4 regions of the Nesterenkonia sp. CL21 genome follow, and region 3 is predicted to be linked to each of the others. Evidence: riboswitches for the same ligand, from Rfam matches in the RefSeq annotation. Region 3 holds a riboswitch; each other region holds the start of a gene.

What was found. Region 3 has a riboswitch for thiamine pyrophosphate ahead of thiO (glycine oxidase ThiO). Riboswitches for the same ligand answer to the same signal wherever they lie in the genome.
Region 1: another riboswitch for thiamine pyrophosphate. It lies ahead of thiC (phosphomethylpyrimidine synthase ThiC); the one in region 3 lies ahead of thiO (glycine oxidase ThiO).
Region 2: another riboswitch for thiamine pyrophosphate. It lies ahead of thiD (bifunctional hydroxymethylpyrimidine kinase/phosphomethylpyrimidine kinase); the one in region 3 lies ahead of thiO (glycine oxidase ThiO).
Region 4: another riboswitch for thiamine pyrophosphate. It lies ahead of Q7C18_RS09580 (3-oxoacyl-ACP reductase); the one in region 3 lies ahead of thiO (glycine oxidase ThiO).

The regions. Positions count from the first base shown of each region.
Region 1 is NZ_JAUTWR010000006.1:71,030-78,213, forward strand. It holds gene Q7C18_RS10455 (thiamine pyrophosphate-binding protein) at 1-420, opposite strand, end outside; gene Q7C18_RS10460 (hypothetical protein) at 629-1,159, opposite strand; RNA gene ffs (signal recognition particle sRNA small type) at 1,237-1,333, opposite strand; tRNA gene Q7C18_RS10470 (tRNA-Ser) at 1,500-1,584, shown strand; TPP riboswitch at 1,715-1,821, shown strand; gene thiC (phosphomethylpyrimidine synthase ThiC) at 1,818-3,629, shown strand; gene Q7C18_RS10480 (O-methyltransferase) at 3,663-4,439, opposite strand; gene Q7C18_RS10485 (acyltransferase) at 4,624-5,676, shown strand; gene Q7C18_RS10490 (DNA polymerase III subunit gamma and tau) at 5,795-7,184, shown strand, end outside.
Region 2 is NZ_JAUTWR010000001.1:813,175-820,358, forward strand. It holds gene Q7C18_RS03645 (GDSL-type esterase/lipase family protein) at 1-1,036, opposite strand, end outside; gene Q7C18_RS03650 (hypothetical protein) at 1,097-1,723, opposite strand; gene Q7C18_RS03655 (histidine kinase) at 1,855-3,129, shown strand; gene Q7C18_RS03660 (response regulator) at 3,126-3,845, shown strand; gene chrA (chromate efflux transporter) at 3,951-5,192, shown strand; TPP riboswitch at 5,269-5,373, shown strand; gene thiD (bifunctional hydroxymethylpyrimidine kinase/phosphomethylpyrimidine kinase) at 5,363-6,241, shown strand; gene Q7C18_RS03675 (GTP pyrophosphokinase family protein) at 6,320-7,184, opposite strand, start outside.
Region 3 is NZ_JAUTWR010000007.1:175,804-182,987, reverse strand. It holds gene Q7C18_RS11830 (glycoside hydrolase family 38 C-terminal domain-containing protein) at 1-318, opposite strand, end outside; gene Q7C18_RS11825 (LacI family DNA-binding transcriptional regulator) at 432-1,415, shown strand; gene Q7C18_RS11820 (extracellular solute-binding protein) at 1,579-2,901, shown strand; gene Q7C18_RS11815 (sugar ABC transporter permease) at 2,898-3,857, shown strand; gene Q7C18_RS11810 (carbohydrate ABC transporter permease) at 3,854-4,726, shown strand; TPP riboswitch at 4,742-4,848, shown strand; gene thiO (glycine oxidase ThiO) at 4,838-6,082, shown strand; gene thiS (sulfur carrier protein ThiS) at 6,088-6,327, shown strand; gene Q7C18_RS11795 (thiazole synthase) at 6,332-7,141, shown strand; gene moeB (molybdopterin-synthase adenylyltransferase MoeB) at 7,134-7,184, shown strand, end outside.
Region 4 is NZ_JAUTWR010000005.1:97,685-104,868, reverse strand. It holds gene cls (cardiolipin synthase) at 1-189, opposite strand, end outside; gene Q7C18_RS09590 (aminodeoxychorismate lyase) at 305-1,258, shown strand; gene Q7C18_RS09585 (LLM class flavin-dependent oxidoreductase) at 1,239-2,594, opposite strand; gene Q7C18_RS09580 (3-oxoacyl-ACP reductase) at 2,597-3,445, opposite strand; TPP riboswitch at 3,538-3,633, opposite strand; gene Q7C18_RS09575 (hypothetical protein) at 3,726-4,250, shown strand; gene Q7C18_RS09570 (carbon-nitrogen hydrolase family protein) at 4,387-5,208, opposite strand; gene Q7C18_RS09565 (DinB family protein) at 5,247-5,831, opposite strand; gene Q7C18_RS09560 (ABC transporter family substrate-binding protein) at 6,042-7,184, opposite strand, start outside.

The sequences.
Region 1 (7,184 bases), on a different contig from region 3:
CATGCGGAGGAAGTGCTTGAAGTCGCCGTCACCCAGCGAGTGGTGGATCTTCCGGCCCGAGGCCTGGGTCTCCTTGGGCGGGGCGCCGACGATCTGGACCACCGGCACGGACTCCGCGTAGGACCCGGCCAGGGCGTTGATGGCGGAGAGCTCGCCGACCCCGTAGGTGGTCAGGAAGGCGCCGATGCCGCGGATGCGGGCGTAGCCGTCGGCGGTGTAGCCGGCGTTGAGCTCATTGGCGGAGCCCACCCAGCGGATGGTCTCGTGGGCGACCACGTGGTCGAGGAACCTGAGGTTGAAGTCGCCGGGGACGCCGAAGAGCTCGGTGAGGCCCAGTTCGGCGAGACGGTCGAGCAGGTAGTCCCCGATCGTGTAGCCGGGCGGTGTGGGGACGTTCGGGGTGGACCGGGTGTCGGGCATGGGGTTCGCCTTCCGTGAGGGGCGGCGCGCCTTGTGGGCGGCCGCAGATCGGTGGTGGTGAGGGCGCCCCGGATCACGGGGCGCATTCCTTCCCTGTACGGAAACGTTAGGCGACAGACCCGTGTCTCAGGGAATCGGCCCGCTCAGCACCAGGGCGAGGGGCCCGACGTGAGGCGGTGTGCCCCTCCGCAGGGGACCGCCGGTCGCCTCAGGCGGCGCCTGCCTGACGCCGTTCCCGCTCCGCCAGACCCCAGGCGGCCACGCCGCCGGCTGCGGCCATGACCAGGCGAGGAGCGGGGACGTGAGCCTTTCGCAGAGCCGACTCGAGGGCCGTGTCGGACCACAGGCTGATCCGCATGACACCGTAGGTGGCGGCCCCACAGAGGAGGCCGAGGCCCAGACGAGCCGGCAGGGGCGCGGCGCCTTCGCCCGAACCCTCGTCACCCCCGTCTTCAATGGGGTCACCAGCGGGTTCATCAGCGGAGTCACCGGTCTCCTGATCCAGGTCCACACCGGCGGCGCGGGCGGCCTGCTGGACCCGCTCGGGGGCGAATCCGGCGGCGGCGACGAGCAGGGTCGGGGCCCAGACGAGCGTGCCACGCAGCCAGCGTGGATAGCGACGGACGGGCACGAGTCCGCTCACTCCGGTGAGCACTCCTTGGCCCGCCGGACTGCGGCAGATCTCCAGCAGCGGGGATGAGGTCCTGGACGAGGTCCTGGTCGGCGCGTGGGTCGTCATGGCTTCGACGCTACGCGGCCGGCATCGGCGCCGTCATCATCCTCAGGACGGACCCTGAAGGCAGCAGCCGTGAAGACAGAAGTGGCCCCACGTGCACCTGCCAGAGCCCACCTACCCTTGCTACCTTCCGGTCCTGGGGGAGTTCAGCAGGATGACACCACACGTGGGGCCGGGGACCATCGTAGCCCGGAGATCGCCGCCGGCGCCAACCGGGCGCGGCCCTCTGCCGGGCCCTCAGGACATGGATCCGGACTCGATGTGCATTCTGCCCGGATTGTCCGCTAGCATGGAGCCTGCCCTCGCGACGCCAGGTGTTCGCACCTGCGGATCGAGCGGTGAAGGAGGATTCGCCTAGCGGCCTATGGCGCACGCTTGGAACGCGTGTTGGGTTCACACCCTCAGGGGTTCAAATCCCCTATCCTCCGCCCTGATGAGAAGGCCCCCGGTCACAGACCGGGGGCCTTCCTTCGTCTTCCGAGCGACCCCTTCGGGGCACATCGCCCCAGGCCACCTCGTCACACGCCGACGCCGGCGTCGTGAGGTGCGTTACGCTCATCGAGTCCACACGGGTGCCCCTGCAGGGGCTGAGATCAGGCGATGCACGCCTGGACCGTCGAACCTGACCGGGTCATGCCGGCGTAGGAAGTGAGGGCTCATCATGAGCGATTTCTCTGTGCGCACCGCCCCTTCGGCGAACACCACCGCCTCCCCCACGGAGGAGGCTCACCCCGCCCACGAGCGGGCCAGCATCACCGACGGCTCCGGCCTTGAGGTCCCCGTCACCCGGATCCACCTGCACGACTCGCCGGACGGCTCCGCCAATGAGCCGTTCGAGGCCTACCGGACGGCGGGCCCCGGCGGCGACCCGCTGGACGGGCTGCCGCCGTTCCGCGAACCGTGGATCCTCTCCCGGCAGGACTCCGCGGAGTACACCGGCCGGGGGCGTCACCTCGACGACGACGGCCGCTCGGCGGTGCGTCGCGGGGCGGCCAGCGACGAGTGGCGCGGCAGACGTCCCGTGCCGCGCCGCGCCCTTCCGGGGAGGAAGGTCACCCAGATGCACTACGCGCGGCGGGGCGTCATCACCGAGGAGATGCGCTACGCGGCCCTGCGGGAAGGCTGTGACGCGGAGAAGGTGCGCGCCGAGGTGGCGGCCGGGCGGGCCATCATTCCGAACAACATCAACCACCCGGAGTCCGAGCCGATGGTCATCGGACGGGAGTTTCTGGTGAAGATCAACGCCAACATCGGCAATTCGGCGGTCACCAGCTCCATCGCCGAGGAGGTGGACAAGCTGCGGTGGTCCACCCGGTGGGGTGCGGACACCGTCATGGACCTCTCCACCGGAGATGACATCCACACCACCCGAGAATGGATCCTGCGCAACGCCCCGGTGCCCATCGGCACGGTCCCGATCTACCAGGCCTTGGAGAAGGTCGACGGCGACGCCTCGGCCCTCACGTGGGAGGTCTTCCGGGACACCGTGATCGAGCAGTGCGAACAGGGGGTGGACTACATGACCGTCCACGCCGGAGTGCTGCTGCGCCATGTGCCGCTGACCGCCGAGCGCGTCACCGGCATCGTCTCCCGCGGCGGGTCCATCATGGCCGGCTGGTGCCTGGCCCACCACCAGGAGAACTTCCTCTACACGCACTACGACGAGCTGTGCGAGATCTTCGCCGCCTACGACGTCGCGTTCTCCCTGGGCGACGGGCTGCGTCCCGGCTCCATCGCGGACGCCAACGACGAGGCCCAGTTCGCGGAGCTCGACACGCTGGCGGAGCTGACCCGCCGGGCCTGGGAGCACGACGTGCAGGTCATGGTGGAGGGCCCGGGCCACATCCCCCTGCACCTGGTGCGAGAGAACGTGGAGCGTCAGCAGGAGCTCTGCCACGGAGCACCGTTCTATACGCTGGGGCCGCTGGTCACCGACATCGCCCCGGGCTATGACCACATCACCAGCGCGATCGGGGCCACCGAGATCGCCCGCTACGGCACCGCCATGCTGTGCTACGTCACCCCGAAGGAGCATCTGGGGCTGCCGAACCGCGAGGACGTCCGGGCCGGGGTGATCACCTACAAGATCGCCGCCCACGCCGCGGACCTGGCCAAAGGACATCCGGCCGCCCGGGCGCGGGACGACGCGCTGTCCAAGGCCCGCTTCGAGTTCCGGTGGAAGGACCAGTTCGCCCTGGCATTGGACCCGGAGACCGCCCAGGCGTTCCACGACGAGACCCTGCCGGCCGAGCCTGCGAAGACCGCCCACTTCTGCTCCATGTGCGGACCGAAGTTCTGCTCCATGCGGATCTCCCAGGACATCCGCGACGAGTTCGGCTCAGCGGAGGACCAGCGCAGGATCGTGGAGCAGGGCATGGCCGCCAAGAGCCGGGAGTTCGCCGCCGCCGGGGGCAGCGTCTACCTGCAGCCGGAGATCCCGGTGGGGCCGCCCGGAGCAGCCGCGGAGTCCTGAGCCGCGCCCCGCTCGACGAGGGCGGGAACCGCCTCAGCCGTCCGTGACCACGGCCAGGCTGAACCCGTCCCAGCTCTTGGCCCCGACCGTCTGCACGGCGGTGGCCTCCAGGCGAGGGTGCTGACCCTGCAGCGTGAGGAAGCGGCGGATGCCCTGGACGTCCGGGGCCTCGGACTCGGCGTCCAGGACCGCGCCGCCGCGGACCACGTTGTCCCCGATGATGACGCTCCCGGTCCGCACCATCTCCATCACCAGCTCCAGGTAGCGGGGGTTGCCGGCCTTGTCGGCGTCGAGGAAGACCAGGTCGAACGGCGGACGGGCCCCTGAGGCGACCTCGTCCACCAGGCTCAGCAGCGTGTCCTCGGCGGGGCCCACGCGGATGTCCACCGTCTCCCCCACGCCGGCGCCGTCCAGGTTGGCCCGAGCGACGTCGGCGTGGTGGGGCTCCACCTCACAGGTGACCAGGCGCCCCTCGGCGGGCAGGGCTCGGGCCATCCAGAGGGTGGAGAACCCGGCCAGGGTGCCGACCTCCAGCACGTGACGCGCCCCGGAGATGCGCACCATCAGTTCCAGGTGCTTGCCCTGCGCGGCAGAGACCTCGATCGCAGGCAGCCCGCCCTCCTCAGCCCGACGCTGCACCTCGGCGAACTCGGGTCCGGGGCGCGCCACCGTCTGCTCCACGTAGGCGTCGACGGCGGCGGCCGCCGGGGCGCCGACGTCGGGACCGGAGCGAGCCAGTGACGACGACGGCGTCGGGATCTCAGCCGGGGTGCGGTCAGGAGCGGTGGTGTGCGCATCAGAGGTGTCCATGGTCGTCACCCTAGGTCCCCGTCAGGACGGAGGGAAGGGCACGGATGCCGCCGCCGTCCCCCGCGGTCGAGCCCCGGCACGCACCGTCGACCAGCACGTTCAGGGAACTTCCAGGATCTGGACGGGACGGACCGGTACACTTCCTGCAGTCCTCCCTCCCCGAACCAGGAACCTGCACACACCTATGTCCACACCCAGCAGCCCGATCACGGCGCAGTCCCCCGCGAGCAGCCGCATGCAGTGGATGGACCTGCTCCGCGGCGTGGCGGTGATCCTGGTGGTGATCCTCCACGCGGCGTCCATCCCGACGTCGACGGGCTCCGGCATCCGCGAATGGATCCTCACCAACCGGTACCTGGAGCCGTTCCGGATGCCGCTGCTGATGTTCCTGTCCGGAATGCTGCTGCCGCGCTCGCTGGCCAAGCCGCTGCCCCAGTACCTGTGGGGCAAGTATGCGGCCATCGTCTGGCCGGCGGCCGTGTGGATGGTGCTCTACGGGGTGTTCGTCTACCGCAACGGGCCCTTCGAGCTGTCCTACTGGATCACCGGCGACTATCTGTGGTTCCTGCTGGCCCTGATCATCTGCTACACGCTGGCCGCCCTGCTGCAGAAGCTCCCCTTCCTGCTGATCTCGGCGGCGATGATGGCCGCCGTCGTGCTGATGGAGGTCCCGTCGGGGCTGCCCCACAAGACCTTGTACTACGGGGCGTTCTTCTTCCTCGGCGCCTGGGCCTGCCGGTACATGGACCGGTGGCTGCGGGCCCCCTGGATGCTGGTGGTGGCCATGGCCGTCGTCGCCGCGGTCTTCTCCCATCTGGGCCGGGAGGACCTGGCGCTGCGGATGGGCACCTGGCAGGCCGCCGGGATCTCGCTGCTGGGCCTGGGCGTGATCCTCTGGCTGGCTCCGCGGCTCCCACGCGGCAGGATCTCGGCGTTCTTCGAATGGGCGGGCCGCAGCTCGATCGTGGTCTATGTGGCGCACTTCCCGATCCTGGTGGTCATCCACCGGGTGCTCGCCCGCATGGAGGTCGCTCCGATCTGGCACGTCGGCATCACCACGGTGCTGGGCCTGGCGCTCACGCTGCTGATGGTGTGGCTGCGGCCCTGGACCACGTGGCTCTACGTCTACCCGCGGCAGAAACAGGTGGCGACGAGGCTCAAGGAGCGCGCAGCACGTCAGAAGTCCGCCCCGGCGGCCACTCCGACGCCTGGGGCGACGCCCGACGTCGGCCGCTGAAGCCCTGATCCCGGGCCGCCCGGGGCGGTCCTCCCGGTGTGTCGGCGCCGCCGTGAACGCGCTGGCCGCCTGACCGGCCGAATGCATGTGTCCCACCCAGACGGTAAGGTTCTTCACTGTGAGCACAGCCCTGTACCGCCGGTATCGCCCCGACACGTTCGCCGATGTGATCGGCCAGGAGCACGTCACCGCACCCCTGGTCACGGCACTGGGCAAGGACGCCGTCTCACACGCCTATCTCTTCTCCGGGCCGCGCGGCTGCGGCAAGACCACCTCAGCCCGGATCCTGGCCCGCTGCCTGAACTGTGCGGAGGGCCCCACCGGCACCCCGTGCGGACACTGCGAGTCCTGCCGGGACCTGGCCACCGGCGGTCCGGGATCGCTGGACGTGATCGAGATCGACGCGGCCTCCCACGGCGGTGTCGACGACGCCCGCGATCTGCGGGAGCGGGCCACCTTCGCCCCGGTGCGGGACCGCTACAAGATCTTCATCATCGATGAGGCTCACATGGTCACAGCGGCCGGCTTCAACGCGCTGCTGAAGATCGTGGAGGAGCCGCCGGAGCACATCAAGTTCATCTTCGCCACGACGGAGCCGGACAAGGTCATCGGGACCATCCGCTCCCGCACCCACCACTACCCGTTCCGGCTGGTGCCGCCGGAGCCGCTGCTGGACTATCTGCAGCGGCTCTGCGAGCAGGAGCGGGTGCCGGTGGCGCACGGCGTGCTGCCCCTGGTGATCCGCGCCGGCGGCGGCTCGGTCCGTGACACGCTCTCCGTGCTGGACCAGCTGATCGCCGGATCCACCGAGGCAGGGCTGGACTATGACCGGGCCGTAGCCCTGCTGGGCTTCACCCACAGCGCGCTGCTGGACGACGTCGTCGACGCGGTGGCGGGCCTGGACGGCTCCACCGCGTTCTCCGTGGTCGACCGCGTGGTGCAGTCGGGTCAGGACCCGCGACGCTTCGTCGAGGACCTGCTGGAGCGGCTGCGGGATCTGATCATCGTGAAGTCGGTGCCGGACTCGCCCGGGTCGATCCTGCGCGGCGTCCCGGACGACCAGATCCGCCGCATGCAGGCCCAGGCGGGCAAGGTCGGCTCCGCGGAGCTCTCGCGAGCGGCGGACATCACCGCCCAGGCGCTGACCGACATGGTGGGGGCGACCTCACCGCGGCTGCACCTGGAGCTGCTGATGGCCCGGCTGCTGCTGCCGCATGCTGATCAGGGAACCTCCAGCCTGGCCGCGCGGCTCGAGCGTCTGGAGCGGCGCGTGGACTTCGTCTCCGGCTCCGGAACGACCCCTCCCGCCGAGGATCCCACCCAGACCGCGGCCCAGCCGACATCCGCAGCTCAGCCGACATCCGCAGCTCCACCTGCCTCTGAGACGGTTCCCGCGCCGACGTCGGCGCCGCCTTCCGGGCAGGCTCCTGCGCAGGCTCCGGCGGCCGAGCCCCTCGCGGCCTCGAACCCTGCTGCCGCCGCTGCACCCGCGGCGGCCTCCGCACCCG
Region 2 (7,184 bases), on a different contig from region 3:
GGGGATCGTCCTGGGCGCGTTCGCCCACGATCCGGGCCAGCTCCGCACGGACGACCGTCAACGTCAGGCGACCCTGCTCGACCTCGGCAGGGTCTCCGGCGGCGTGGAAGACGCGGCGCACGACGCCGTCATGCCCCGCGTGATCAGTGGCGACCACGGGCCCGGGAGTGTGCTCCTGGATGCCGCACCACAACGGGGTCACCACATGCAGCGGGGTGGTCGGATGGCCGTCACGGATCGTGTCCAGGAAGCCATGGACCGCAGGGGAGAAGCTGCGCAGCCGGAACACATCGCCGTTGACCACGTTGATGCCCAGCTTCAGCGTGATCACATCCGCCGGCAGGTCCCGGATGGTCCGCGCGGTGAACTGGTCGAGCATCGCGTTGCCGGCCAGCCCCAGGTTCACCAGGTCGAGGCCTGCGGCCTGCGCCGCCACCGCCGGCCAAGCCCGTGACGGTCCCTCGGCGTCGGATCCGTGACTGATGGAGCTGCCGTGGTGCACCCACCGCGGACCGTCGGACGGGGCCGGCGCCACTGGAGCATCCGCATGGATGTCCACCAGCTCCGCCGGCTCCTCATACGGCAGCCAGATCTCCACCAGCTTGTCGCCCGCGGGGAGCAGTCCGTCCGGGGCCGATCCGGAGACATCCACCTGCCACAGCCCGGGATCCTCTGCCGTCCGGACTGGCTCCGACCCACGCTGCTCGAGCGGCTGAGCGACAGGACAGCTCAGCAGGGAGCCGTCGACCAGTACGTCATGCAGCGGAGCCGGGCGAGTGGGATCATCCCGGGCCCCCATGTCGGTGGGCAGCACGGTGACCATCAGCCGCCGGGCCGCCGTGCGCAGCCGCAGCCGCACTCCTGCCGGCGCGGCGGCCACAGCCGCTGTGCCCGGGTCATGGATCTGCCGCCGGGCCGGCGCCGGAAGCCGGTGCGGGACCACTCCGCGGAGACCCGGCGCGAGCTCCACCGCGCCGTGGACGTGAAGGGCTTCGATCGGACACGTCAGCGCAGAATCACAGGACACGTCGGTCATGGATCGACAGTCTACTGAGCCCTGCGGCGTGGACGGGTCCGGCTCCGCTCGACGGACGGATCAGCGGGAGCGGCCTCGCACCGGCTCACGGTCAGAGCGCGTCAGCAGCGACCGCAGGCAGCCGGCGGCCAGTCCGGTCACCGCGCCGACTGCCACACCGGTGAACAGGCTGGACACCGTGGCGGCCCCGCGGGTGATGAGGACATGCGCCGCCGGCGTCAGATCCTCGAAGTTCCCGCCCAGCCGCACATCGGCACCCGCCACGTTGAGGTCCCAGAGGACCAGGTGCAGGACGGCGAGCAGCACGCCGTACACCGCGCCCACCGCGAGCAGAGCCAGGAACGGACGGCGCAGACGCATCACGACGGCGACCACCACCCACACCAGCGGCGGAACCACGGCCAGAACAGCATTGAGGACCGAGCCCGGCGCGATCAGGTGCAGGTCATGCAGCACCACACGGGGCACGGCCAGGAGGGCCAGGGCGACGGCGCCGTACCAGGGCAGGGAACGGCCGAGCGCCGCTCCATCGGGAAGAACCTGCGGCGGTCGGCGAGGGCGGACAGGTCGGGGAGGGCGGACTGGTCGGGTCGTCGATGTGGCCGCGTGGGTGCCCCGGGCGACGGGCGTCTCGGTCCGGCTGTGCTGGGGCCGGCCGCGCTGAGGCTGATGCGCAGGGATGTCCATGCCCTCCAGCATCGCCTCGGGGAGAGGGCGGCCAAATCCGTCTCCAGGCGAGGGACCCGGTCGCCTCCAGGCGACACCCCAGACCTCCTGGGGCGATCACCTCTGGCCCAGGCCCGGCCTACACTGGGCCCATGGCACAGGCGGACCCCGAGGACGAGCGACGGGGCGTCGGCATGACCAGGCCGCAGGGCCTGGACATCGCGATGGCGCTCGCGGTCACCGCCACCCTGTCGATCATGATCTCAGCGGACCAGGCGGGGGACCGTGCCCCGGACGTTCTCGCCTACCTCTGGGCCGCCGGGCTCGGTGCGCTGATGCTCGTGCGCCGCAGCCACCCGCTGCTGGTGCTCTGGCTCACCGTGCTCGGCCTGTTCGCCTACTACAGCATCGGCTATCCGGTGGTGGGACTCAGCGTGCCCACCGCTGCGGCCCTGTTCTCCGCCGCCGAGCAGCGTGGTCCCCGCTGGCCGGCGCTCGCCGCCGTCGTGCTGCTGCTGGTCAGCTACACGGCGCGGCTCCTGCAGGGCCAGGATCCGGTCCAGATCCTCGGCTACGAGGCGGCGGGACATGTGGCGCTGATGGCCGCAGCGATCGCTCTGGGCGATGCCCTGAGGACACGCCGCCGTCTCCAGCGCCGCACCGACGAGCTGGTGGAGACCAGCGTGCGCCTGGAACGCAGCCGAGCCGCCCGTCAGCGCAGTGACGACCGCACGGCGCTGGCTCGGGAGCTGCATGATTCGCTCGGACATCAGATCTCCGTGATCACCCTGCATGCCGATCTGGCCCGAGAGGCCGCCGAGGACGATCCCGGCGCCGCACAGGAGGCCATGGACGTCGTGGCTCGCACCGGCCGCACCATGCTCGATGAGCTGCGCAGCACGGTCCGCCAGCTCCGGAAGGAGGCCGATGGGGACGATGCGGAGGACCCTGACCACGCCGCTGACGCCGTGAGCGCCCCGTCCAGAGTGCCGCCTACGCTCCACGGCCTTCGGCGATCCGTCATCCCGGCGCTCCCGCTGCGCATCAGCTGTCACATCGAGGTCCCGGTGGCGCTGCCGCCGGCCCGGGAGGCGGCGGCCCATCGGATCGCCCAGGAGGCCCTGACCAACATCGTCCGGCATTCCCGGGCCGAGGAGGCTCGGCTGTGGATCGGGCTGACGGACGGCGGCCTGGGGGTCGAAGTCGAGGATCCCGGGCCGCGGCGGGAACCTGCCGCCGCGCACCACGGAAGCCGCCCGGCGGCCGGTCATGGGCTGCAAGGCATGCGGGAGCGCGCGGAGGCCTGCGGCGGATCGCTCGAAGCGAGGCCACAGGCCGACGGCTTCTTGGTGCGGGCCCTGCTGCCGCTGCCTTCGGACCCCGAGGAGCGTCGCCGCCCGCCTGCTGCCCCAGGGAGGACACCGTGACCATCCATGTCGTGCTCGCCGATGATCAGGACCTCGTCCGGGCGGGGATCCGGGCGCTGCTGGCCCGCGGAGCGCAGGAGGGCGGCGCCTCCGGGACTCTGGGCGACGAGCCCCTGGAGGTCGTAGGGGAGGCCGTCGACGGCGACGACGCGCTGCGCGTGGTCCGCCGGACCCGCCCTGATGTGGTCCTGATGGACCTGCGCATGCCCGGCACCGACGGAGTCGCCGCCACGCGAGCGATCCGCGCCGACCCGCAGCTGGACGGTGTGCGCGTGCTCATCCTGACCACCTTCGACGACGACGCCGACGTCCTCGACGCCGTCCGCGCCGGAGCGGCCGGATACCTGCTCAAGGACACGCCCGCCGAGCAGCTGAGGGGCGCGGTGAGGACCGCTGCCGAGGGCGGGAACCTGCTCTCTCCGCAGATCGCACGCCGACTCATGGAGCACGTGGCAGCGCTGCCGAGCCCTGCGAGCGGCCCCGACGACGGCGCCGGACTCGATCTCAGCGAGCTGACCGACCGCGAGCATGAGGTGCTGCGCGCGGTGGCGCAGGGCCTGACCAATGCCGAGATCGGTGCCACCCTGCATCTGAGCCCGGCCACGGCGCGCACCTACGTGAGTCGGATCCTGCACAAGCTCCATGCCCGAGACCGCACCGAGCTGGCCATCCTCGCCCATCGGGCGGGACTGGGGCCTCCCGAGCCCCGGGGCTGAACCTGATCCCGTGCCTGATCTCCGTGCCCGTGCCCGAGCCCGTGCCTGAGCCCTTACCTGCTGCGTTTCCCCGCCGTTCACCTGCTCACGTCAGTCTGGAGTCCTGTGACCCCTTCTTCACCGTCCCACGGCCCCGCCCGCGCTCATGACGGCAGTGTCCTCGAGGTCTTCCTCGTCTTCCTCCGTCTCGGGCTGACGTCCTTCGGCGGCCCGGTGGCTCACCTCGCCTACTTCCGCGAGGCCTTCGTGGAACGCCGTCGATGGCTCAGCGAGAAGGCGTATGCGGACCTCGTCGCCCTGTGCCAGTTCCTGCCCGGCCCGGCCTCCAGCCAGGTGGGCATGGCGCTGGGGCTCCAGCGGGCCGGCTGGGGCGGCATGGCCGCGGCCTGGTTCGCCTTCACGATGCCGTCGGTCGTCCTGCTGGTCGTCGTCGCCTACGGGGTCTCCGCCGTCGGTGACCTCTCCGACGCCGGGTGGATCCATGGGCTGAAGGCCGCGGCTGTGGCGGTCGTGGCCCACGCGGTGCTGGGGATGGCCCGGACGCTGACCCCGGACGCGGCCCGCGCCACCATCGCGGCGCTGGCGATGATCACCGTGGTGCTGGTCCCGCACCCGTTCATCCAGGTCGCTGCGATCGCCGCGTCAGGAGTGATCGGTCTGGTGTGGCTGCGGCCCGAGACCCCGCAGGCGCGGGAGGAGGATGCCTTCACCGTGGCCGTCTCCCGCCGTGTCGCCGCCGCCGCGCTGGTGCTCTTCGGGATCCTGCTGGTGGGCCTGCCGCTGCTGGTGGCCGCGGCCGGGTCAGCGGCCTGGCACGCAGCGGCCCAGCTGGTGGACCTGTTCTACCGGGCCGGCGCCCTCGTGTTCGGCGGTGGACACGTGGTCCTGCCGCTGCTGGAAGCCGAGACGGTCGGTTCGGGCCTCGTGGACCCTGAGGTCTTCCTCGCCGGCTACGGCGCGGCCCAGGCGGTGCCGGGGCCCCTGTTCACCTTCGCCGGATACCTGGGGGCCTCCACCACCTCCGGTCCCAGCGGCGTGGTGGGGGCGCTGATCGCGGTGGCGGCCATCTTCCTTCCCGCGGCACTGCTGGTGGTGGGCGCCCTGCCCTTCTGGGAAGCGCTGCGCGGCGCCCCGCTGGCCCGACGCGCACTGACCGGTGTCAACGCCGGGGTGGTCGGAATCCTCGCGGCCGCCCTGTATGACCCGGTCTTCACCGCCGGAGTCCTCGACGTCGGTCCGGGGGCCCTCGGGCTGGTCGTCGGGGCATTCATCGCGCTGAACAGCTGGAGGGTGCCGGCGTGGGCGGTCGTCCTCGTCGCCGGCGTGCTGGGGTGGCTTGTGCTGTGACGGGCCCACGCGCCGTCGAGAGGCGATCAGCCGGGAACGTGGGTGTGAGGGCGCCCACCGCGCTGGACTAGACTCGATCATCGGCACGGGGTGCCGCGTCCCCGCAGGGGACCTGGCTGAGACCACACCCGTTGAACCTGCACCTGATCATGCTCGCGAAGGGATGCCCGATGACCTCACCTGCCTCTGCACCGCGCCGCTCCCCGTCAGGCGTCCGGGAGATCCCCAACGTGCTGTCCATCGCCGGGACGGACCCCACCGGCGGGGCCGGCATCCAGGCGGACCTGAAGAGCTTCGCCGCCCACGGAGCCTACGGCATGGCGGTGGTCACCGCACTGGTGGCGCAGAACACCGAAGGTGTCCGTGACATCCACCTGCCGCCGGTGACGTTCCTTCGTGCGCAGCTGGACGCTGTCAGTGACGATGTCGCTCTCGATGCGGTCAAGGTCGGCATGCTCGGCACCGTGGAGGTCATCGAGACCGTCGCCCAGTGGTGGGACGGCCTGCCGGACCGGCCGTGGCTGGTGGTGGACCCGGTGATGGTCGCCACCTCGGGGGATCGGCTCCTCCAGGCGGATGCCGAGCAGGCGCTCATCGAGTTCCTGCACCGTGCGGACCTCATCACCCCGAACATCCCCGAGCTGGCTCTGCTGGCCGGGCAGGAGCCGGCCGCCGATGCAGCGACGCTGGTCCGGCAGGCGCGGAGCGTCGCCGACGCCCACGGCGTGGTGGTCCTGGCCAAGGGTGGACACTTCGACGACGACGAGGTCGAGGACATCCTGGTGCATCCGGCCGACGACGACGGCGCTCGCCCGGACGAGGGCCGGCACGTCTCCGAACGGGTGCGCACCACCAGCACCCACGGCACCGGCTGCTCGGTGTCCTCCGCACTGGCGGCGCTGCGGGCGCGAGGTCTCAGCTGGGATGAGGCCGTGCCCCAGGTTAAGGTGTGGATGACTGAGGCGCTGCGCGACACGCAGCGCCTCAACGTCGGGCACGGGCACGGGCCCATCCAGCACTTCGCCCAGCTGTGGGGGACGCAGGGCTGATCCGGACGCCGGACCGGCTCGCAGACGACGGACCCCCTGGGTGCCTGGACGCCGGCCGGTTGCCGCTCTGTGCGCGGCTCAGTTCTGCTGCGAGGAGGCCTGCTGTGCGATGTCCTCCCACTTCCACGCGGCGCTGGAGGCCTGTTCTCCGGGGAACTCGCTCTCGGGCACGTCCTCGTCGGGGAACCACGGTCCGGTGCGAGGGCGGTCGGCGGCGGCCGGCGTCGGACCGGTCGCGCCCTGCCCGGAGCTCGGCGCCTGTTCCTTCAGGGCGGTGACGCGATCCCGGATGTCCGCCATCTGGCGGTCCAGCGCGGCGGCCTTCTCGGCAGCGTCGCGCAGCTGGTCGTGGATGTCGTCAGGGACCTCACCGGAGTAGGTGTAGTAGATCTTGTGCTCCAGGGAGGCCCAGAAGTCCATCGCCACCGTGCGGATCTGCACCTCCACGTAGACGAACTCGGTCCGGTTGGAGAGGAACACCGGAACCTGCACGATCACGTGCAGGCTCTGATACCCGTTCGGCTTGGGGCTGCGGATGTAGTCCTTGACCTCCACCACGCGCAGGTCCGGCTGGCTGCACAGCATCTCGGCGACCCAATAGGCGTCGGAGACGAAGGAGGTGGTGATCCGGATCCCGGCGATGTCGCGGATGGAGCCGCGGATGCCCTCCAGGGTGGGCTCACAGCCGTAGCGCTGGACCTTGTCCAGGATCCGGTCCAGTGACTTCAGCCGGAAGTTGACGTGCTCGATGGGGGAATAGTCCCGGGTGTGCTCGAACTCCTCGCGCAGCACGTTGATCTTGGTCAGCACCTCGTCCATGCCGAACTTGTAGTGCAGCTGGAACTCGGTGAGCTGGCGGCGGATGTCGACCATGCGTGGCACTGCCCCGGTGGTGCCGTTCTTGCCGGCGTTGGTGTGCAGCTGCCGCAGCAGCTGCTGGTAG
Region 3 (7,184 bases):
CAGAGCTTCGCACTGGAAGCCTGTGCGTGAGGTGTCGAAGCCCAGGTCCACTGCGATCTCCACCTGGCGGCCGGCCCAGTCTTTCGGGACGGTGGCGCGGACGCGGAACCAGGTGGTCCCCCAGGCCGGCCCCCAGGGGGTGCCCACCGTGTACGGGCTGAACTCCAGGCGCAGTCCCTCCTCCGGAGGGATCGGCTCGCCAGGAAGTTCGTGGGCGGCAACCTCCAGTGGACGCGAGGCGGAGTGGACGGCGGGGATGATGCGTTCTCGCAGGACGCGCGAGGCCCGGCCGAGGGTGAGTGCGGTGTCGTCGTGCATGAGGGAGACCGTCCTGACGGAGAGAGCAAAGCATGACAGCGCTGTCTGGCCGATACAATCAGAGGTCACGAATGTTGTCAACGTCACATCGTCGGATGGTGAGGGGGTGGGTCATGGGGCGCCGGGTCACCCTCCAGGATGTCGCCACGGCCGCAGGGGTGAGTCTGAAGACGGCCTCCCGGGTGGTCAATGGCGAGCGATACGTGGCCGAGGCCACGGCGCTGAAGGTGCGGGCGGCTGTCCGTGAGCTGGGGTTCCGTCCGCATCAGGCGGCACGAAGTCTGGCTAGGGGGCGTCGGCTGCCGATGGCCGGTCTGCTGGTGACGACGCTCGAGAACCCCCACGTCGTCGCGCTGGCCCATGGAGTGGAGCAGGTGCTGCGGGCCGCGGGCCACTCGCTGATCATCGCGTCCACGGATGAGGATGCCGAGCAGGAGCGGCAGCTGCTCGAGAACTTCCAGGACCGCGGCGTGGACAGTGTGGTCATCGTCCCCTCGGGGGACGACCACCGGCACCTCGTCGCGGCTTCAGGGCGGCTGTCCATGGTCCTGGCCCATCGTGTCATCGAGGGTCTCGAGGCGGACTCCGTGGCCCCGGACGACTGGGGCGCGACGCGTACCGCTGTCAAGGCGCTGCTGCATCAGGGGCATGCGAGGGTCGCCTTCATCGGCGACCTGGAGTACATCTACAACATTCGGCGCCGCGTCGCGGGGTACCGTCAGGCCCATCGGGAGCTCGGTGTTCCGGTCGATGAGCTGCTCCTGCGCTTCGGGGTGCGCACGGCGGCGGAGTCCCGTCGTGCCATGGCGGAGATGCTCGACTCTCCGGCTCCGCCCACAGCCGTCTTCGCCTCCAACAATCTCCTGACGTTGGGAGTGTTGGAGGAGCTTCACGGCCAGGGTGAGACCCTCGCCGTCGTCGGCTTCGACGATCTTCCCGAGGCGCGCTACTTCGACCTGCCGGTCACGCTGCTGGCCTATGACAAAGCCGGAGTCGGGCGGACTGCGGCCCGCCTGCTGCTGGAGCGTGCGGCCGCTGAGGATCCCGCCCCCCGGCATGTCACGATGCCGGTCGAAGCACGGCAGGTCGAGTTCTGACACCTCTTGACATGACAGCGCTGTCCTGTGATTCTGGCTCCACTTGTGACGCAGGGCACATCACCGGATGCCGGTGGGGAGGGCGGCAAGGATGCACGTCGGGCAGCAGACAGGGTCAGAGGTCGGCCGTCGGTCGTTCCTGAGATTCGTCGGAGGCGTCGGGATGGTCCTGCCGCTGACCGCGCTGACCGGCTGCGGGGGATCAGCATCCGCGGACGGGCACGTCATCCGTATCGCCTATCAGCAGTTCGGCTCGGGGACCCTGTGGGAGGACTGGATCAACAGGGCGGCCGAGCGCCACACCAGCCGACACCCTGACCATACGGTCGAACTGGTGCCCATCGTCGCGGCGGAGAACGACTACTACACCAAGAACGAGCTGCTGATGTCCTCACCGCGGACATCGCCGGACATCTCCTACGCGGACACTTTCATCCTGCTCTCCGACGTCGGCGCCGGCTACCTCCAGCCCATCGACGATTTTGTGGCTGGCTGGGAGGGGTGGCAGCAGATCGCCGAGGCGTCTCGAGAGGCCGTCACGGCAGAGGACGGGTCCACCTATGCGATTCCCACCCATACCGACACCCGAGCGATCTGGTTCAACAAAGAGGTCTTCGCCCGAGCCGGACTCCCGGAGGACTGGGCGCCTCAGAACTGGGAGGAGATCCTCGAGGCGGCGCGCATCCTGAAGTCCGCGCTTCCCGACGTCTCGCCTCTGGTGATCTACTCCGGCAAGTCACAGGGCGAGAAGGCCTCCATGCAGGGCTTCGAGATGCTTCTCTACGGCACCGGCTCCACCCTGTACGACGAGGACAGCCACCGCTGGGTGATCGGCTCCGCGGGATTCCGGGACTCCCTCCAGATGCTCGAGACCGTCTTCGCGGAGGACCTCACCCTCAGCCTCGCCCAGAACCTGGACCCCAATATCAGCGAGACGATCTACTCCCGGCTGCTGCCTCAGGGGGAGCTCGGAATGGTCATCGACGGTTCCTGGGTGTCACAGAACTGGGTGGAGGGCGGGACCAGCCCGTGGCCCGAGTGGACCGAGACCATGGGTCTGGCGCGCATGCCGACGCAGAACGGCCAGGACCCGGGCTATGTGACGCTCAGCGGGGGCTGGTGTCTCACGCTCCCCCAGTACGCCGACGACCCGGCGACAGCCTTCTCCTTCATGGAGACACTCTGCGAGAAGGACATCATGGTCGACTTCACGATCGCCAACAGCTACATCACCGTGCGCGATGACGTCGCCGCCGACGAGCGGTATCAGGACTATTCGCCGACCGCGGAGTTCTTCACCTCGTTGCTCGACGGCGCCCACTACCGTCCGGCTCTGCCGGCCTATCCCGAGGTGTCCAACGCGATCCAGGAGGCCATGGAGGCAGTGATGACCCGTTCCCAGACGCCCGACCAGGCGGCGGCCGCCTACGACTCCGCCGTGACCGACATCGTCGGCTCAGAGAACGTCCAGGACGAGTCCGCATGAGCGCCCCCGCCGCCACCATCGAGACCCGGAGTCCCGACACCGTCGATCGGCAGGAGGAGAGGCCGCGGCAGAACCGGACCATCGGTGATCGCCTCACCGCGCGTCGAGCCGTCCCGATGGTCCCTGCGCTCGGCCTGCTGCTGCTGTTCATGGCCGGCCCGATCCTCTACTCCCTGTGGCTGGCCTTCACCGACTCGGCCATACGGGGCGAGGGGGCGGCCGAGACCTCCTTCGTCGGGTTCGAGAACTTCATGCAGGCATTCTCCGACGAGCAGTTCTGGAACTCCGTCGGACTGACGCTGGTGTTCACCGTGGTGTCCGCCGTGATCGGGCAGAACCTGCTGGGCCTGCTGCTCGCCCTGCTGATGGAGAAGGCGCACCGGGTGGTGACGTTCGTCGTCACCGCGATCGTGATCGCGGCGTGGATCCTCCCGGAAGTCGTCGCCGGCTACCTGCTCTACACGTTCTTCGCCGATGAGGGCAGCCTCAATACGATCCTCGAGACGGTCGGCCTGCCCCCGCAGGACCTGCTGTTCAGCCTGCCGATCCTGGCCGTGGCCTTCGCGAACATCTGGCGTGGCACGGCATTCTCGATGCTGGTCTACTCCGCGGCTCTGGGCAGCATCTCCGCCGAGATCCAGGAGTCTGCCTCCGTGGACGGAGCGGGACCGCTGCGTCGCCTCTGGTCCGTCACGCTGCCGCTGCTGCGGCCCGCTGTCGCGACCAACCTCATGCTCATCACGTTGCAGACGCTGTCGGTGTTCGGCCTGATCTTCATCATGACCGGTGGAGGACCAGCCCAACAGAGCCAGACCCTGCCGCTGTACATGTACGAGCAGGCCTTCTCCTACGGCCAGCTCGGCTACGGGACCGCGGTGGCCCTCCTGCTCCTGATGATCGGGGCGATCGCTTCGATCCTGTATCTGCGGCTGCTTCCCGAGGAGGACAAACGATGACCACCACCGCGCGGCATGACGTGCCGGTCTCCCGGGCTGGGCGAGGTCGGCGAGCACGGACCGCCGAGGCCGTGTCCACGGTGGTCATGATCTTCCTGGGCGCCGTCTTCCTCATCCCGCTGCTCTGGGTGGTGCTGGCGGCCTTCAACACCGATGCCTCGCTGGCGGTGGCCTGGCCGGAGACCTGGAGCCTGGGCAACTTCTCGGCCATCTGGAACGCCGAGACCACCTTCCGACCGATCGCGAACTCGCTCATCCTCTGCGGCGGGGCGACGCTCGTGACGATGACGGCGGCGGTGCTGTGCGCCTACCCGATCTCTCGGTACCGGTTCCGGGGAAAGCGGCCCCTGCTGCTGACGATCATCTTCTCCACCGGGCTACCCATCACCGCGATCATGATTCCCGTCTACTCGCTCTTCGTGCAGATCAACCTCATCGACTCGATGGCCGGGGCGATCCTGTTCCTGGGCGCCTCGTCGCTGCCCTATGCCATCTTTCTGACCAAGGGCTTCATGGACTCAGTGCCGCTCGAGATCGAAGAAAGCGCGTGGACGGAAGGGGCCGGCGTCTATCGGACCCTGTGGGCTGTGGTGATGCCCCTGATGCGTTCAGGGCTCGGAGTGGCCACGCTGTTCACCTTCGTGATGATGTGGGGAAACTTCTTCGTCCCGTTCATGCTGCTGCTCAGTCCGGACAACCTGCCGGCAGCGGTCACCCTCTACACCTTCTCCTCCCAGTACGGCCAGGTCGCCTATGGGCAGCTGGCCGCGTTCTCGCTGTTCTACTCCCTGCCGGTCATCGTGCTGTATCTGTTCGTGGGGAGGAGCCTCGGCACCGGATTCATCGCTGCGGGCGGCGTGAAGGGCTGACCCCCTAGAATGGAACCGGAATTCCGTGGGAGCCCGGGCAGGCCGGGCTGAGAGGGCGAAGCCGCCGACCACTCGGACTCGATGCGGGTCATGCCGCCGTGAGGAGGAGATGTGGGCGTCACCGTCGTGGGAGCAGGAGTCGTCGGTCTGCTCTCGGCGTGGGAGCTGCGCCGGCAGGGGCACCGGGTCACGGTGATCGCGCCGGACATCGCCCAGGGCGCCAGCTACGCGGCCGCCGGCATGCTCGCCCCCATCAGCGAGGTGCAGTACGGCCAGGACCGGCTCTACCCCCTCATGACCGCCTCTCGGGCGGAGTATCCAGCTTTCCTGGCCACGCTGGCCGCCGCCGTCGACGCCCCCACCGGGTGGCGGGAGAACGGCACGATCCTGCTGGCCGCCGATCGGTCCGACCGCGACGCTGTCGCCCGGCTGGTGGCCGTCCAGCAGGCCCACGGCATGGAGGTGGAGCCGCTGACCTCCTCGGCGCTGCGGCGTCGCGAGCCGGGCCTCGCGCCCGGGATCTCCAAGGGGTGGGACGTCCCCAGCGACCACCAGGTGGACCCCCGGCTGCTCGCGGACTGTGCGGTGCAGGCCCTGCAGGCGCCGCTGGACGGCGCGCGGTTCCCCGACGCCGGCCCGCCCGCCGATCTCATCCAAGCCCGCGTCACCGCCGTCCACGCCGACGGGCCGGGGCGCACCGGGGTCCGGCTCACCCTCGACGACGGCACCGAGCGCTCCGAGTGCTCCGAACTCACCGACGACAAGATCCTCCTGGTGCCGGGACTCGGCTACGCGGACATCGCCGGACTGCCCGAGCAGACGCCCCTGGATCTGCGGCCCGTCCACGGGGACGTGCTGCGCCTGAAGGTCCGCCCCGGGCAGCTATTGCCCGGGGAGCAGCACATCGTGAGCGCCACGGTCCGGGCCACGGTGGCCGGCCGCAGCGTCTACCTGGTGCCGCGGGCCGACGGCGGGCTCGTCGTCGGGGCCTCCTCCCGGGAAGACAGCCTGCCCGGCACCCACGCCGGCTCCGTGCAGGAGCTGCTCGACGACGCCGTCGCGGTGCTGCCGGGCGTCAAGGAGACGGAGCTGGTGGAGATCACCACCCGGGCCCGGCCGGGCACCCCGGATGACATCCCGTACCTGGGCCGCTGCGAGCAGGCGCCCGACGTCGTCGTCTCCACCGGCTATTCTCGACACGGCATCCTGCTGGCGCCGCTGGCCGCCCGGCTCGCGGCGGCCCTGCTGAGCGACGACGGCGAAGCGGCCCTGAGCGAGGAGGACCGCCGGATGCTGGCCCATATGAGCCCCACCCGCTCGCTGACCGCACCACAGATGACCCCCACAGGATTGTGAGAGACATGCTCACCGTGACCATCAACGAGGAAGACGTGAAGTTCGACGACGGCGCCACCGTCGTCGACGCCGTCGCCCACACCACCGGGCGTCAGCTGAACCCGGACGGCACCCCCGCCGACGGCGGCCGGCTGGGCGTGGCGGTGGCCATCAACGCCGCCGTGGTCCCGCGCAGCGCCTGGGCGTCCACCACGCTGAGCCACGGCGAGGAGCTCGAGATCGTCACCGCAGTGCAGGGCGGGTGAACGCATGACCGCACAGACCGCACAGACTGCGCCGACCACCCCGCCGCCCCTGCAGGTGGGCGACTACACCCTGGCCAACCGGCTCATCATGGGCACCGGCGGCATCACCGACCTGGAGGCCCTGGAGCGCGCGCTCATCGCCTCCGGCACCACGCTGACCACGGTGGCGATGCGCCGCTACAGCCCAGAGACCAAGACCAGCGTGTTCGCCATGCTGGAGCGCCTCGGCATCGACGTGCTGCCCAACACGGCCGGCTGCTACACCGTGAAGGACGCCGTGCTCACCGCCGAGCTGGCCCGTGAGGCCCTGGAGACGAACCTCATCAAGATCGAGGTCATCGCCGACGAGCACACTCTCCTGCCCGATGTCATCGAGACCTTGGAGGCCACCGAGCAGCTCGCCGACCGGGGCTTCATTCCCATGGTCTACACCACCGACGACCCGGCGGCCGCGGTGCGCCTGGAGCAGGCCGGGGCCGCCGCCGTCATGCCGCTGGGAGCCCCCATCGGCACCGGCCTGGGGATCCTGAACCCGCACAACATCGAGCTCATTGCCTCCCGGGCGAACGTGCCGGTGGTGCTCGACGCCGGCGTCGGGGCCGCCTCCGAGGCCGCACTGGCCCTGGAGCTCGGCTGCGACGCCGTGCTGGTCGCCTCCGCGGTCACCCGCGCGCAGAAGCCCTATGACATGGCCCGCGCGATGCGGCTGGCCGTGGAGTCCGGGTGGCTCTCCGCCGGGGCGGGGCGCATCCCGCGCCGTCGTCACGCCCTGGCCTCCTCCGCGATGGAAGGAAGGATCGGCACCGTTGACTGAGACACGCCGGACCCAGATCAGCGACCTCTCCCGCACCCAGCTG
Region 4 (7,184 bases), on a different contig from region 3:
GAACAGGGGCAGGGCCACGACGGGGATGAAGAAGATCGCCAGCAGCCACGCCATGGCGGTGTTGGGGCGCCTGTTGTCCGGGATGATGCCGAGCACGGCCAGGCGCACACCGACCTCGAAGATGAGGATGATGAGCACGATCCATTGCGGCAGCCCCTCGATCCCCAGGCCGCTCAGTGGCCACAGCATCGCTCGTCCCGCCCTGTCTGTTGCGTCCCTCCGCCCTGATCAGGGCGCCGTCCAGCTCACCATCCTACGGTGTCAGATGTTCTCCTCCACCCGCCAGACCCCTATGCTGAGGGGCATGGCTGAGCACTTCCACGAGGACTCCGTCGCCGCCGTCGCCGTGCGGATCGACGTCGAGCACCCTGAAGGTCTGGTCTTCGACCCGCACCAGCCCCAGCTGCGGGTCACGGACCTGGGCGCCGTGCGCGGCGACGGCGTCTTCGAGACCATGTATGCGGAGGCCGGACGGATCCGCAAGCTGGAGGCGCATCTGGAGCGCCTGGCCCGGTCGGCCGACATCCTGGACATCGGCCTCCCGCCGGCGGCCAGCTGGCGAGCCGCCGTCGAGCTGGGCCTCGAGGAGTACCGCACCCGCGGCGCCCTGCCCGAGGAGCTGACCATCAAGCTGGTGGCCACCCGTGGCGTGGAGGGCGAACCCGCCTCTGACGATCCCGCCTTCGCCGGCACCTACTGGGCGCTGCTGACCCCGGTGACCGACGCGATGCGCGCCACCCGCGGGAAGCCGGTGGCGGTGACGCTGCTGGACCGCGGCTACGACTCGACGGCGGCGGAGCGCGCCCCCTGGCTGCTGCTGGGAGCCAAGTCCCTCAGCTACGCGGTGAACATGGCCTCCCTGCGCTGGGCGAAGGACCACGGCTTCGACGACGTCATCTACACCACCTCCGACGGCCAGGTCCTGGAAGGCCCGACCTCCACGGTGCTGATCGTCACCCGCGGCGCGGACGGAGCCCGCCGCCTCATCACCCCGGTGCTGGAGACCGGGATCCTCCCCGGCACCACCCAGGGCGCGATCTTCGCCGCCGCCGAGAAGGCCGGTTGGGATCTCGGCTATGGGCCGCTGACGCCGCAGGACCTGCTCGACGCCGACCACGTCTTCCTGGCCTCCTCCGTGCGGCTGGTCTCGCCGATCGCTCGTCTCGACGACGCCGAGCTGGCCGTCGACGACGAGCTGACCGCGGAGCTGATCGACCTGCTGGCCGAGGACCTGCCGGTCAGCCACCCGCTGGACTGAACGCCGCAGCCGGTACGGCTGTGCTCCGTTCGGGCACGGCCAGCCCCAGGTGGTCTCGCAGCGTAGTACCGATGTAGTCGGTGCGGAACCGTCCGCGACGCTGCAGCTCCGGGACCACATGGTCCACGAAGTCCTCGAGGCTCCCCGGCAGGGCCGGCGGCATGAGGTTGAAGCCGTCGGCGGCGCCCGAGTCCACCCAGTGTTCGATCTCATCGGCGATCGACTCCGGCGTGCCCACCATGGTGCAGTGCCCTCCCCCGGCGGCCAGCCGGCCCAGCAGCTGCCGGACAGTGGGCCGCTCGGTGGCGATGATCCGCAGGATCGTCGCGTAGCGGCCCTGCGGCCCGGTGAACTCCTCCAACGGGGGCAGCTCCGGCACGGGCGCGTGGAGCTCCCAGTCCGAGGTGTCCTGGCCGACGAACACGCTGAGCTGGCGCAGTGAGGCCTCGGTGGGCAGCAGTGCATCCAATGCGGCCTGCTGGGCGCGGGCCTCCGCCATGGTGGAGCCCACATAGGTGACCAGTCCGGGCATGATCGCCGTGCCCTGGGGGTCGCGGCCTGCGGCGGCGAGCCGGCGTCGGATGTCAGTGCTGTACTCACGCGCGGCCTCGGCGTCATAGGCGACCGCGTAGATCGCCTCCGCATGGCGGGAGGCCAGGTCTCGACCCTGGTCCGAAGCCCCGGCCTGGAAGAGCACCGGCCGGCCCTGCGGCGGCCGCGGGACGTTGAGCGGCCCGGCCACCTGAAAGTGCTCTCCCTGATGATCGATGGGAGTGATCAGGCCGCCGTCGGCGTATCGCCCGTCTCGATCGTGGAGCAGGGACTCCTGCGGCCAGGAGTCCCAGAGCCGAGTGACGGCGTCGATGAACTCCTCAGCCCGTCCGTAGCGTTCGGCATGAGCGGGCATGGACGGATAGGAGTGGTTCTGCGCCTCGGCGTCGAACATGGAGGTCACCACGTTCCAGCCGATGCGCCCGCCGCTGATGTGGTCCAGGCTGGCCAGCAGCCGGGCGGCGTGGAACGGGGTCCAGAAGGTCGAAGACACGGTGCTGACCAGCCCGATCCGCTCGGTGTGCTGACTCATCGCCGACAGCAGCGTCAGCGGCTCCAGGAACCAGGTGGGCCCGTCCTCGACGGCGCCGATGCCCAGCGAGTGGCCGTCGGCGAAGAACACGGCGTCGAGCTTTCCGCGCTCGGCGAGGCGTGCCAGCTCGATGTAGTGCTCGACGTCGCCGAGCCGCTCCACCGCAGAGTCCGGTGCGCGCCAGGCGGCCTTGTGGTGCCCGACGCCGAAGAGGAACAGGTTCAGCTTGACCTCCGGTGCGACCGCTCCCATGCTCAGCCCTTCACCAGCCCGCCGTCGACGATCAGATTCTGCCCCGTCACCCCGCGCGACCACGGGGAGGCGAAGAACAGGGCGGCGTCAGCCAGCTGCTCCGGGATGGTGACCTTGCGCAGCGGGGTGCCCGCGGCGATGGCGTCGAAGACCTCCTCCGGGGTGGCGGCGGAGGCGTCGGTGGTGCGCAGCAGCCCACCGGAGACCATGTTGACGGTGATGCCGTCGGGGCCGAGGTCGTCGGCGAAGGTGCGGGTCAGCGAGAGCAGCGCAGCCTTGGCCGCGGTGTAGTCGTGGTACGGCACCACCGGGTGCTGGAAGAGGTTGGTGCCGATGGTGATGACCCTGCCCTGGCCGACCTCGCGCATCCCGGGCAGGGCCGCCTGGATGAGGTTCAGCGGGCCGGTCACCGAACCGGCGAACTGCGCCTCGAACTCCTCGGCGGTGATCTCGTGGGCCTTGGAGCGGGCATCGCCGGTGAAGGCGAAGTCCACCAGAGCGTTGTTCACCACCGTGGTCACCGGTCGTCCGAAGTGCTCGCGCGCGGTGCTGATCAAGCTGCGGACCTGCTCCGCGTCGCGGACGTCGGCCTGCACCGCGAGCGCCTGCTCGGGGTGGGCGGCGGCGATCTCGTCGGCGGCGGACTGCGAGGAGTGGTAGTTGACCACCACGCGGGCGCCTTCGCGCAGGAACGCGGCGGTCAGGGCCGCGCCCAGGCCGCGGGCGCCGCCGGTGACGACGACGACCTGCTCGCTCAGGGGCAGGGCGCCGTCGTGGGGGCCGGCGGCGGATTCGGTGGTGGACGCGGTGCTGGTGGGTGCGGCGTCGTTGAGTGCCGTGTCGGTGCTCATGGTTGCCTCTCGTCTCGAGGCGAAGGCGGCCCGCGGGCGATGCGCACTGGACACCGATGGAGGTCACCGGGTCTGGCGCCGTGCGGATCAGCGCCGCACATGCCGGACAATCCCTTCGCCAGTGCTAACTGGATCAGGTTCGACGGGTGTCATCTCAGCCGCAGTGCGCGGCACCCCGTGTCACAGCCTTCATCTCATCACATGGCGGGCGTCACAGCCAGTCGGTGTGCGGCTGACCCGCCTGAGGTACGGTGAGAGAGATCTGACCTGGAGTTTTGCCATGCCCACGCCACACACCGCTCTCCAGCTCGCCTGGCGGAGCGCCGCCTACCCCGCCGCCCTCGTCAGTGCGATCGGAGCTTTGTGGGTGCTCGCGAGCGTCCTGACGGACCTCGACGCCACCGGGGCGGGCTTCGCGGGAGCGATCGGCTGGGTGCCGGTGCTCATCACCGCGCCGACGGTCGTCGCGGCGGTCGCGGGCATGGTCCTGACGCTGCTGCTGTTCCCGGCGCTGCGCCGGGCCGCCCCTGGCCGCGCCGCGGGGACGGCCGGTGTCGCCTCCGCGGCGGCGGCCGGGCTGGCCCGCGCCGTCGTCGTCTCCTTGAAGGTCACGATCGCGCTCGCCGGGCTGGCCGCCGTCGTCGGGCTCCTGGCTGGGCCCGCACTGGAGATGACGCGACTTCAGGGCGCCTGGATGGTGCCCTGGCTGGTGACCAGCCTGTCCTTCCCGTTGGTGACGTTCGTGGCCTGGGCACGCCTTCTGCTCCAGAGCAGGGGCAGGACTTCGGCTCCTCCACGGCCCTGACCCCTCGCACTGTCCCCCCCCTTTCAGGGACGCATCGCCTTCGTGAAGCGGGGCGCGCCAGCTGACGCCCTCACCCCTGGAGGGGGGACAGGGATGCCGCGAGCCGGCTCAGGGCAGGAGCACAGGGCAGGAACCCTCAGCCCTGCGGGATCTCCCGGGCGTTGGCCAGCACCGGCAGCTTCTCCCGGGCGGCGGCCACGACGTCGGCGTCGAGGTCGGCGACCAGCAGCTCCGGGGCCTCGCCGGCCTCGGCGAGCACCTCCCCGGTGGGCGAGACGATCATGGAGCGCCCCACCCCGGTGGGCGCCCCCTCCACCGCCTCGACCCCGGCCGCTGCGGGCAGGCCCTGACCGCACGCGATCACGTACTGGGTGGAGTCCAGCGCCCGGGCGCGGGCCAGCAGCCGCCACTGGTCCACCTTCCCGGGTCCGGCACCCCAGGACGCCGGCAGGATGGTGGCCAGCGCTCCGGCCCGGGCGTGGGCGGTGAACAGGCTCGGGAATCGGATGTCGTAACAGGTCGCCAGGCCGAGGAGCTCACCGTCGAGAGTGAACCGCGCCGGCTCCTCACCGGGGGCCACGGTCTTGGACTCCTGGAAGCCGAAGGCGTCATAGAGATGGATCTTGTCGTAGGTGGCCAGCACGCCCTCGCCGTCCACCGCCAGCAGCGTATTGGTCACCCGCGCGCGGCCCTGCTCCCCCGGCTCTGCCGGGGTGAACATGCCGGCGACGATCGCTGTCCCGTGATGCCGTGCGATGTCACGCAGCCGAGCGCCCCAGGGGCCGTCCACGGGCTCGGCGACGGAGGTCAGCGTGTGCCCGAAGGCCCGCTGGACGGCTTCGGGGAAGACCACCAGCTCGGCGCCGGCCTCCGAGGCCCGGCCCGCCCACTCGTCGACGAGCTCCAGGTTCTGCCGCGGGTCCTCACCGGTGACGATCTGTGCTGCTGCGATACGCATGACACCAGCCTACGCGTCGATCCGGAGCCGACTCCGCCTCAGAGGAACTCATCGGCGAGACGCTGCAGGTCCTCCACATGCGTGTGCCAGTCGGAGAGCTCCGCCTCCGGCATGTTGTCGTTCCCAGGCCGCATGCCCACCGCCCCGTCGAGGAGCTCACGCAGGATGTCTGCATGGCCGGCGTGCCGGGCGGTCTCCACGATGAGATGGACCACCAGCCGCCCGAGGGTCGTGCGGCCGTTCTCACCCCACCAGGGCACCTGGGCAGGCGCGTCCAGGCCCAGGTCGGCGACGGCGTCGTCGGTGGTCCGCCACGCCGTCCGGTAGAAGTCCAGCACCCAGTCCCGGCTCTCCTCCTCCATGGCGAAGAGGTCCGCGTTGAACGCGGCGCCGTCCTCCAGCCACGGCATCGGCACCGGGCTGGGGCGCCCCAGTGGGGCCGTGAAGTACCCCATCTCCATGCTGGCTACATGTTTGACCAGGCCCAGCAGGTTCGTCCCGGTGGGGGTCAGGGGGCGGCGGGCATCATGCTCCGTCACGCCGTCGAGCTTCCAGATCATCGCCTCGCGCAGCCCGTGCAGGTACCGCAGGAGCATCTCCGCCTCAGCGTCCACATCACTCATGGCGGCACTGTAGGAGATGACGGGCCCGGGGAACAGGCTCCCCGGCCGCCGACCCAGACATCTCTGACCCGCCCCTCGCCGAGCCGAAGATCACCGACCCGTCGACACAAGATCGCGGACGGCCGGGATGGATCACTCGCACCTGTCCACCCCGACCGCCCGCGACCGGTCTTCATGCCGACGACGGCCCGTCACCCGGGCCGTGCGGGATCACTCCTCGTCGGAGTCCTCCGCGTCAGTGTCCTCCGCGTCAGTGTCCTCCGCCTCGGTGTCCTCCTCGTCGGTGTCCTCGAGCTCCTCGGCGTCCACACCGGTGTCAGTGCCGTCGTGGCCGGCGTCGGACTCCCAGCCGACCAGCGTCCAGTCGCGGGTCTCGAACAGGCTCGGCCCGTAGTTCGCCAGACCCTCACGGAAGGCCGTGATCACGGGCCCGTTCGAGTACGCCAGGTAGTGGAAGTAGGTGCTCAGCGCCTCCTGCTCGATGGCATGGGCCTCGGCGAACCGCTCGTCGTCGTCCTCGATGCCGAAGAGCTCGCTGATCCGCTCGTCCAGCTCCTCGTCTCCCAGGCCGGTCAGGTTGCCGTCCCCAGTGGAGTAGAACTGGTTCGGGGCGCTGGTCGGGTCAGCCCCGGCCTTGCCGTAGCACATGTTGACCAGCCCGAAGTCGCGGTTGCCCACGACCTCGCCGAACTGCCCGGAGCCCTGGTTGTTGATGTCCAGGTTGATGCCGACCCCGGCCGCCATGGACTGGGCGGCCTGGGTCATCGCCTGGTTGATCGGGTCATCGCCGAAGGTGTTGAACACCACCCGCAGCTCCTCGCCGTCCCGGCTGCGGTACTCGTCCCCCTCATCCTCGAAGACCCAGCCGGCCTCCTCCAGGACGTCGGCCGCACCCTCCGGGTCGTCGTCCTCCACGGGGTAGCCGTCCTCATACCGGTCATCGAACGGCATCATCAACCAAGATCCAGGGGTGTCCTCCTCCCAGTTGATGCCCTCGAACTGGATCGCCGCCAGCTGCTCCCGGTCCAGGACCCGGAAGATCGCCTCACGCACGGCGACGTCGTCGAGGGTGGTGGCATCCCCGTTCAGCACGAACCCACAGGTCGCCATGCGCTGACCTCGGCGGATGTCATACCCCTCGTCCGACCACTCCGTCAGCTCCTCATAGCGAGGACGGGTGGCGATTCCGACGGCGTCGATCTCCCCGTTCTGGAACGCGGGGATGGTCGCGCTGGTCTCATAGGCGGCGAAGTTCAGCCGCTCCAGCACCGGCTCCTCGCCCCACCAGTTCTCGTTGGGGACCAGGGAGATCACATTCGCGGCCACGTCCATGACATCCACGGTGAAGGGACC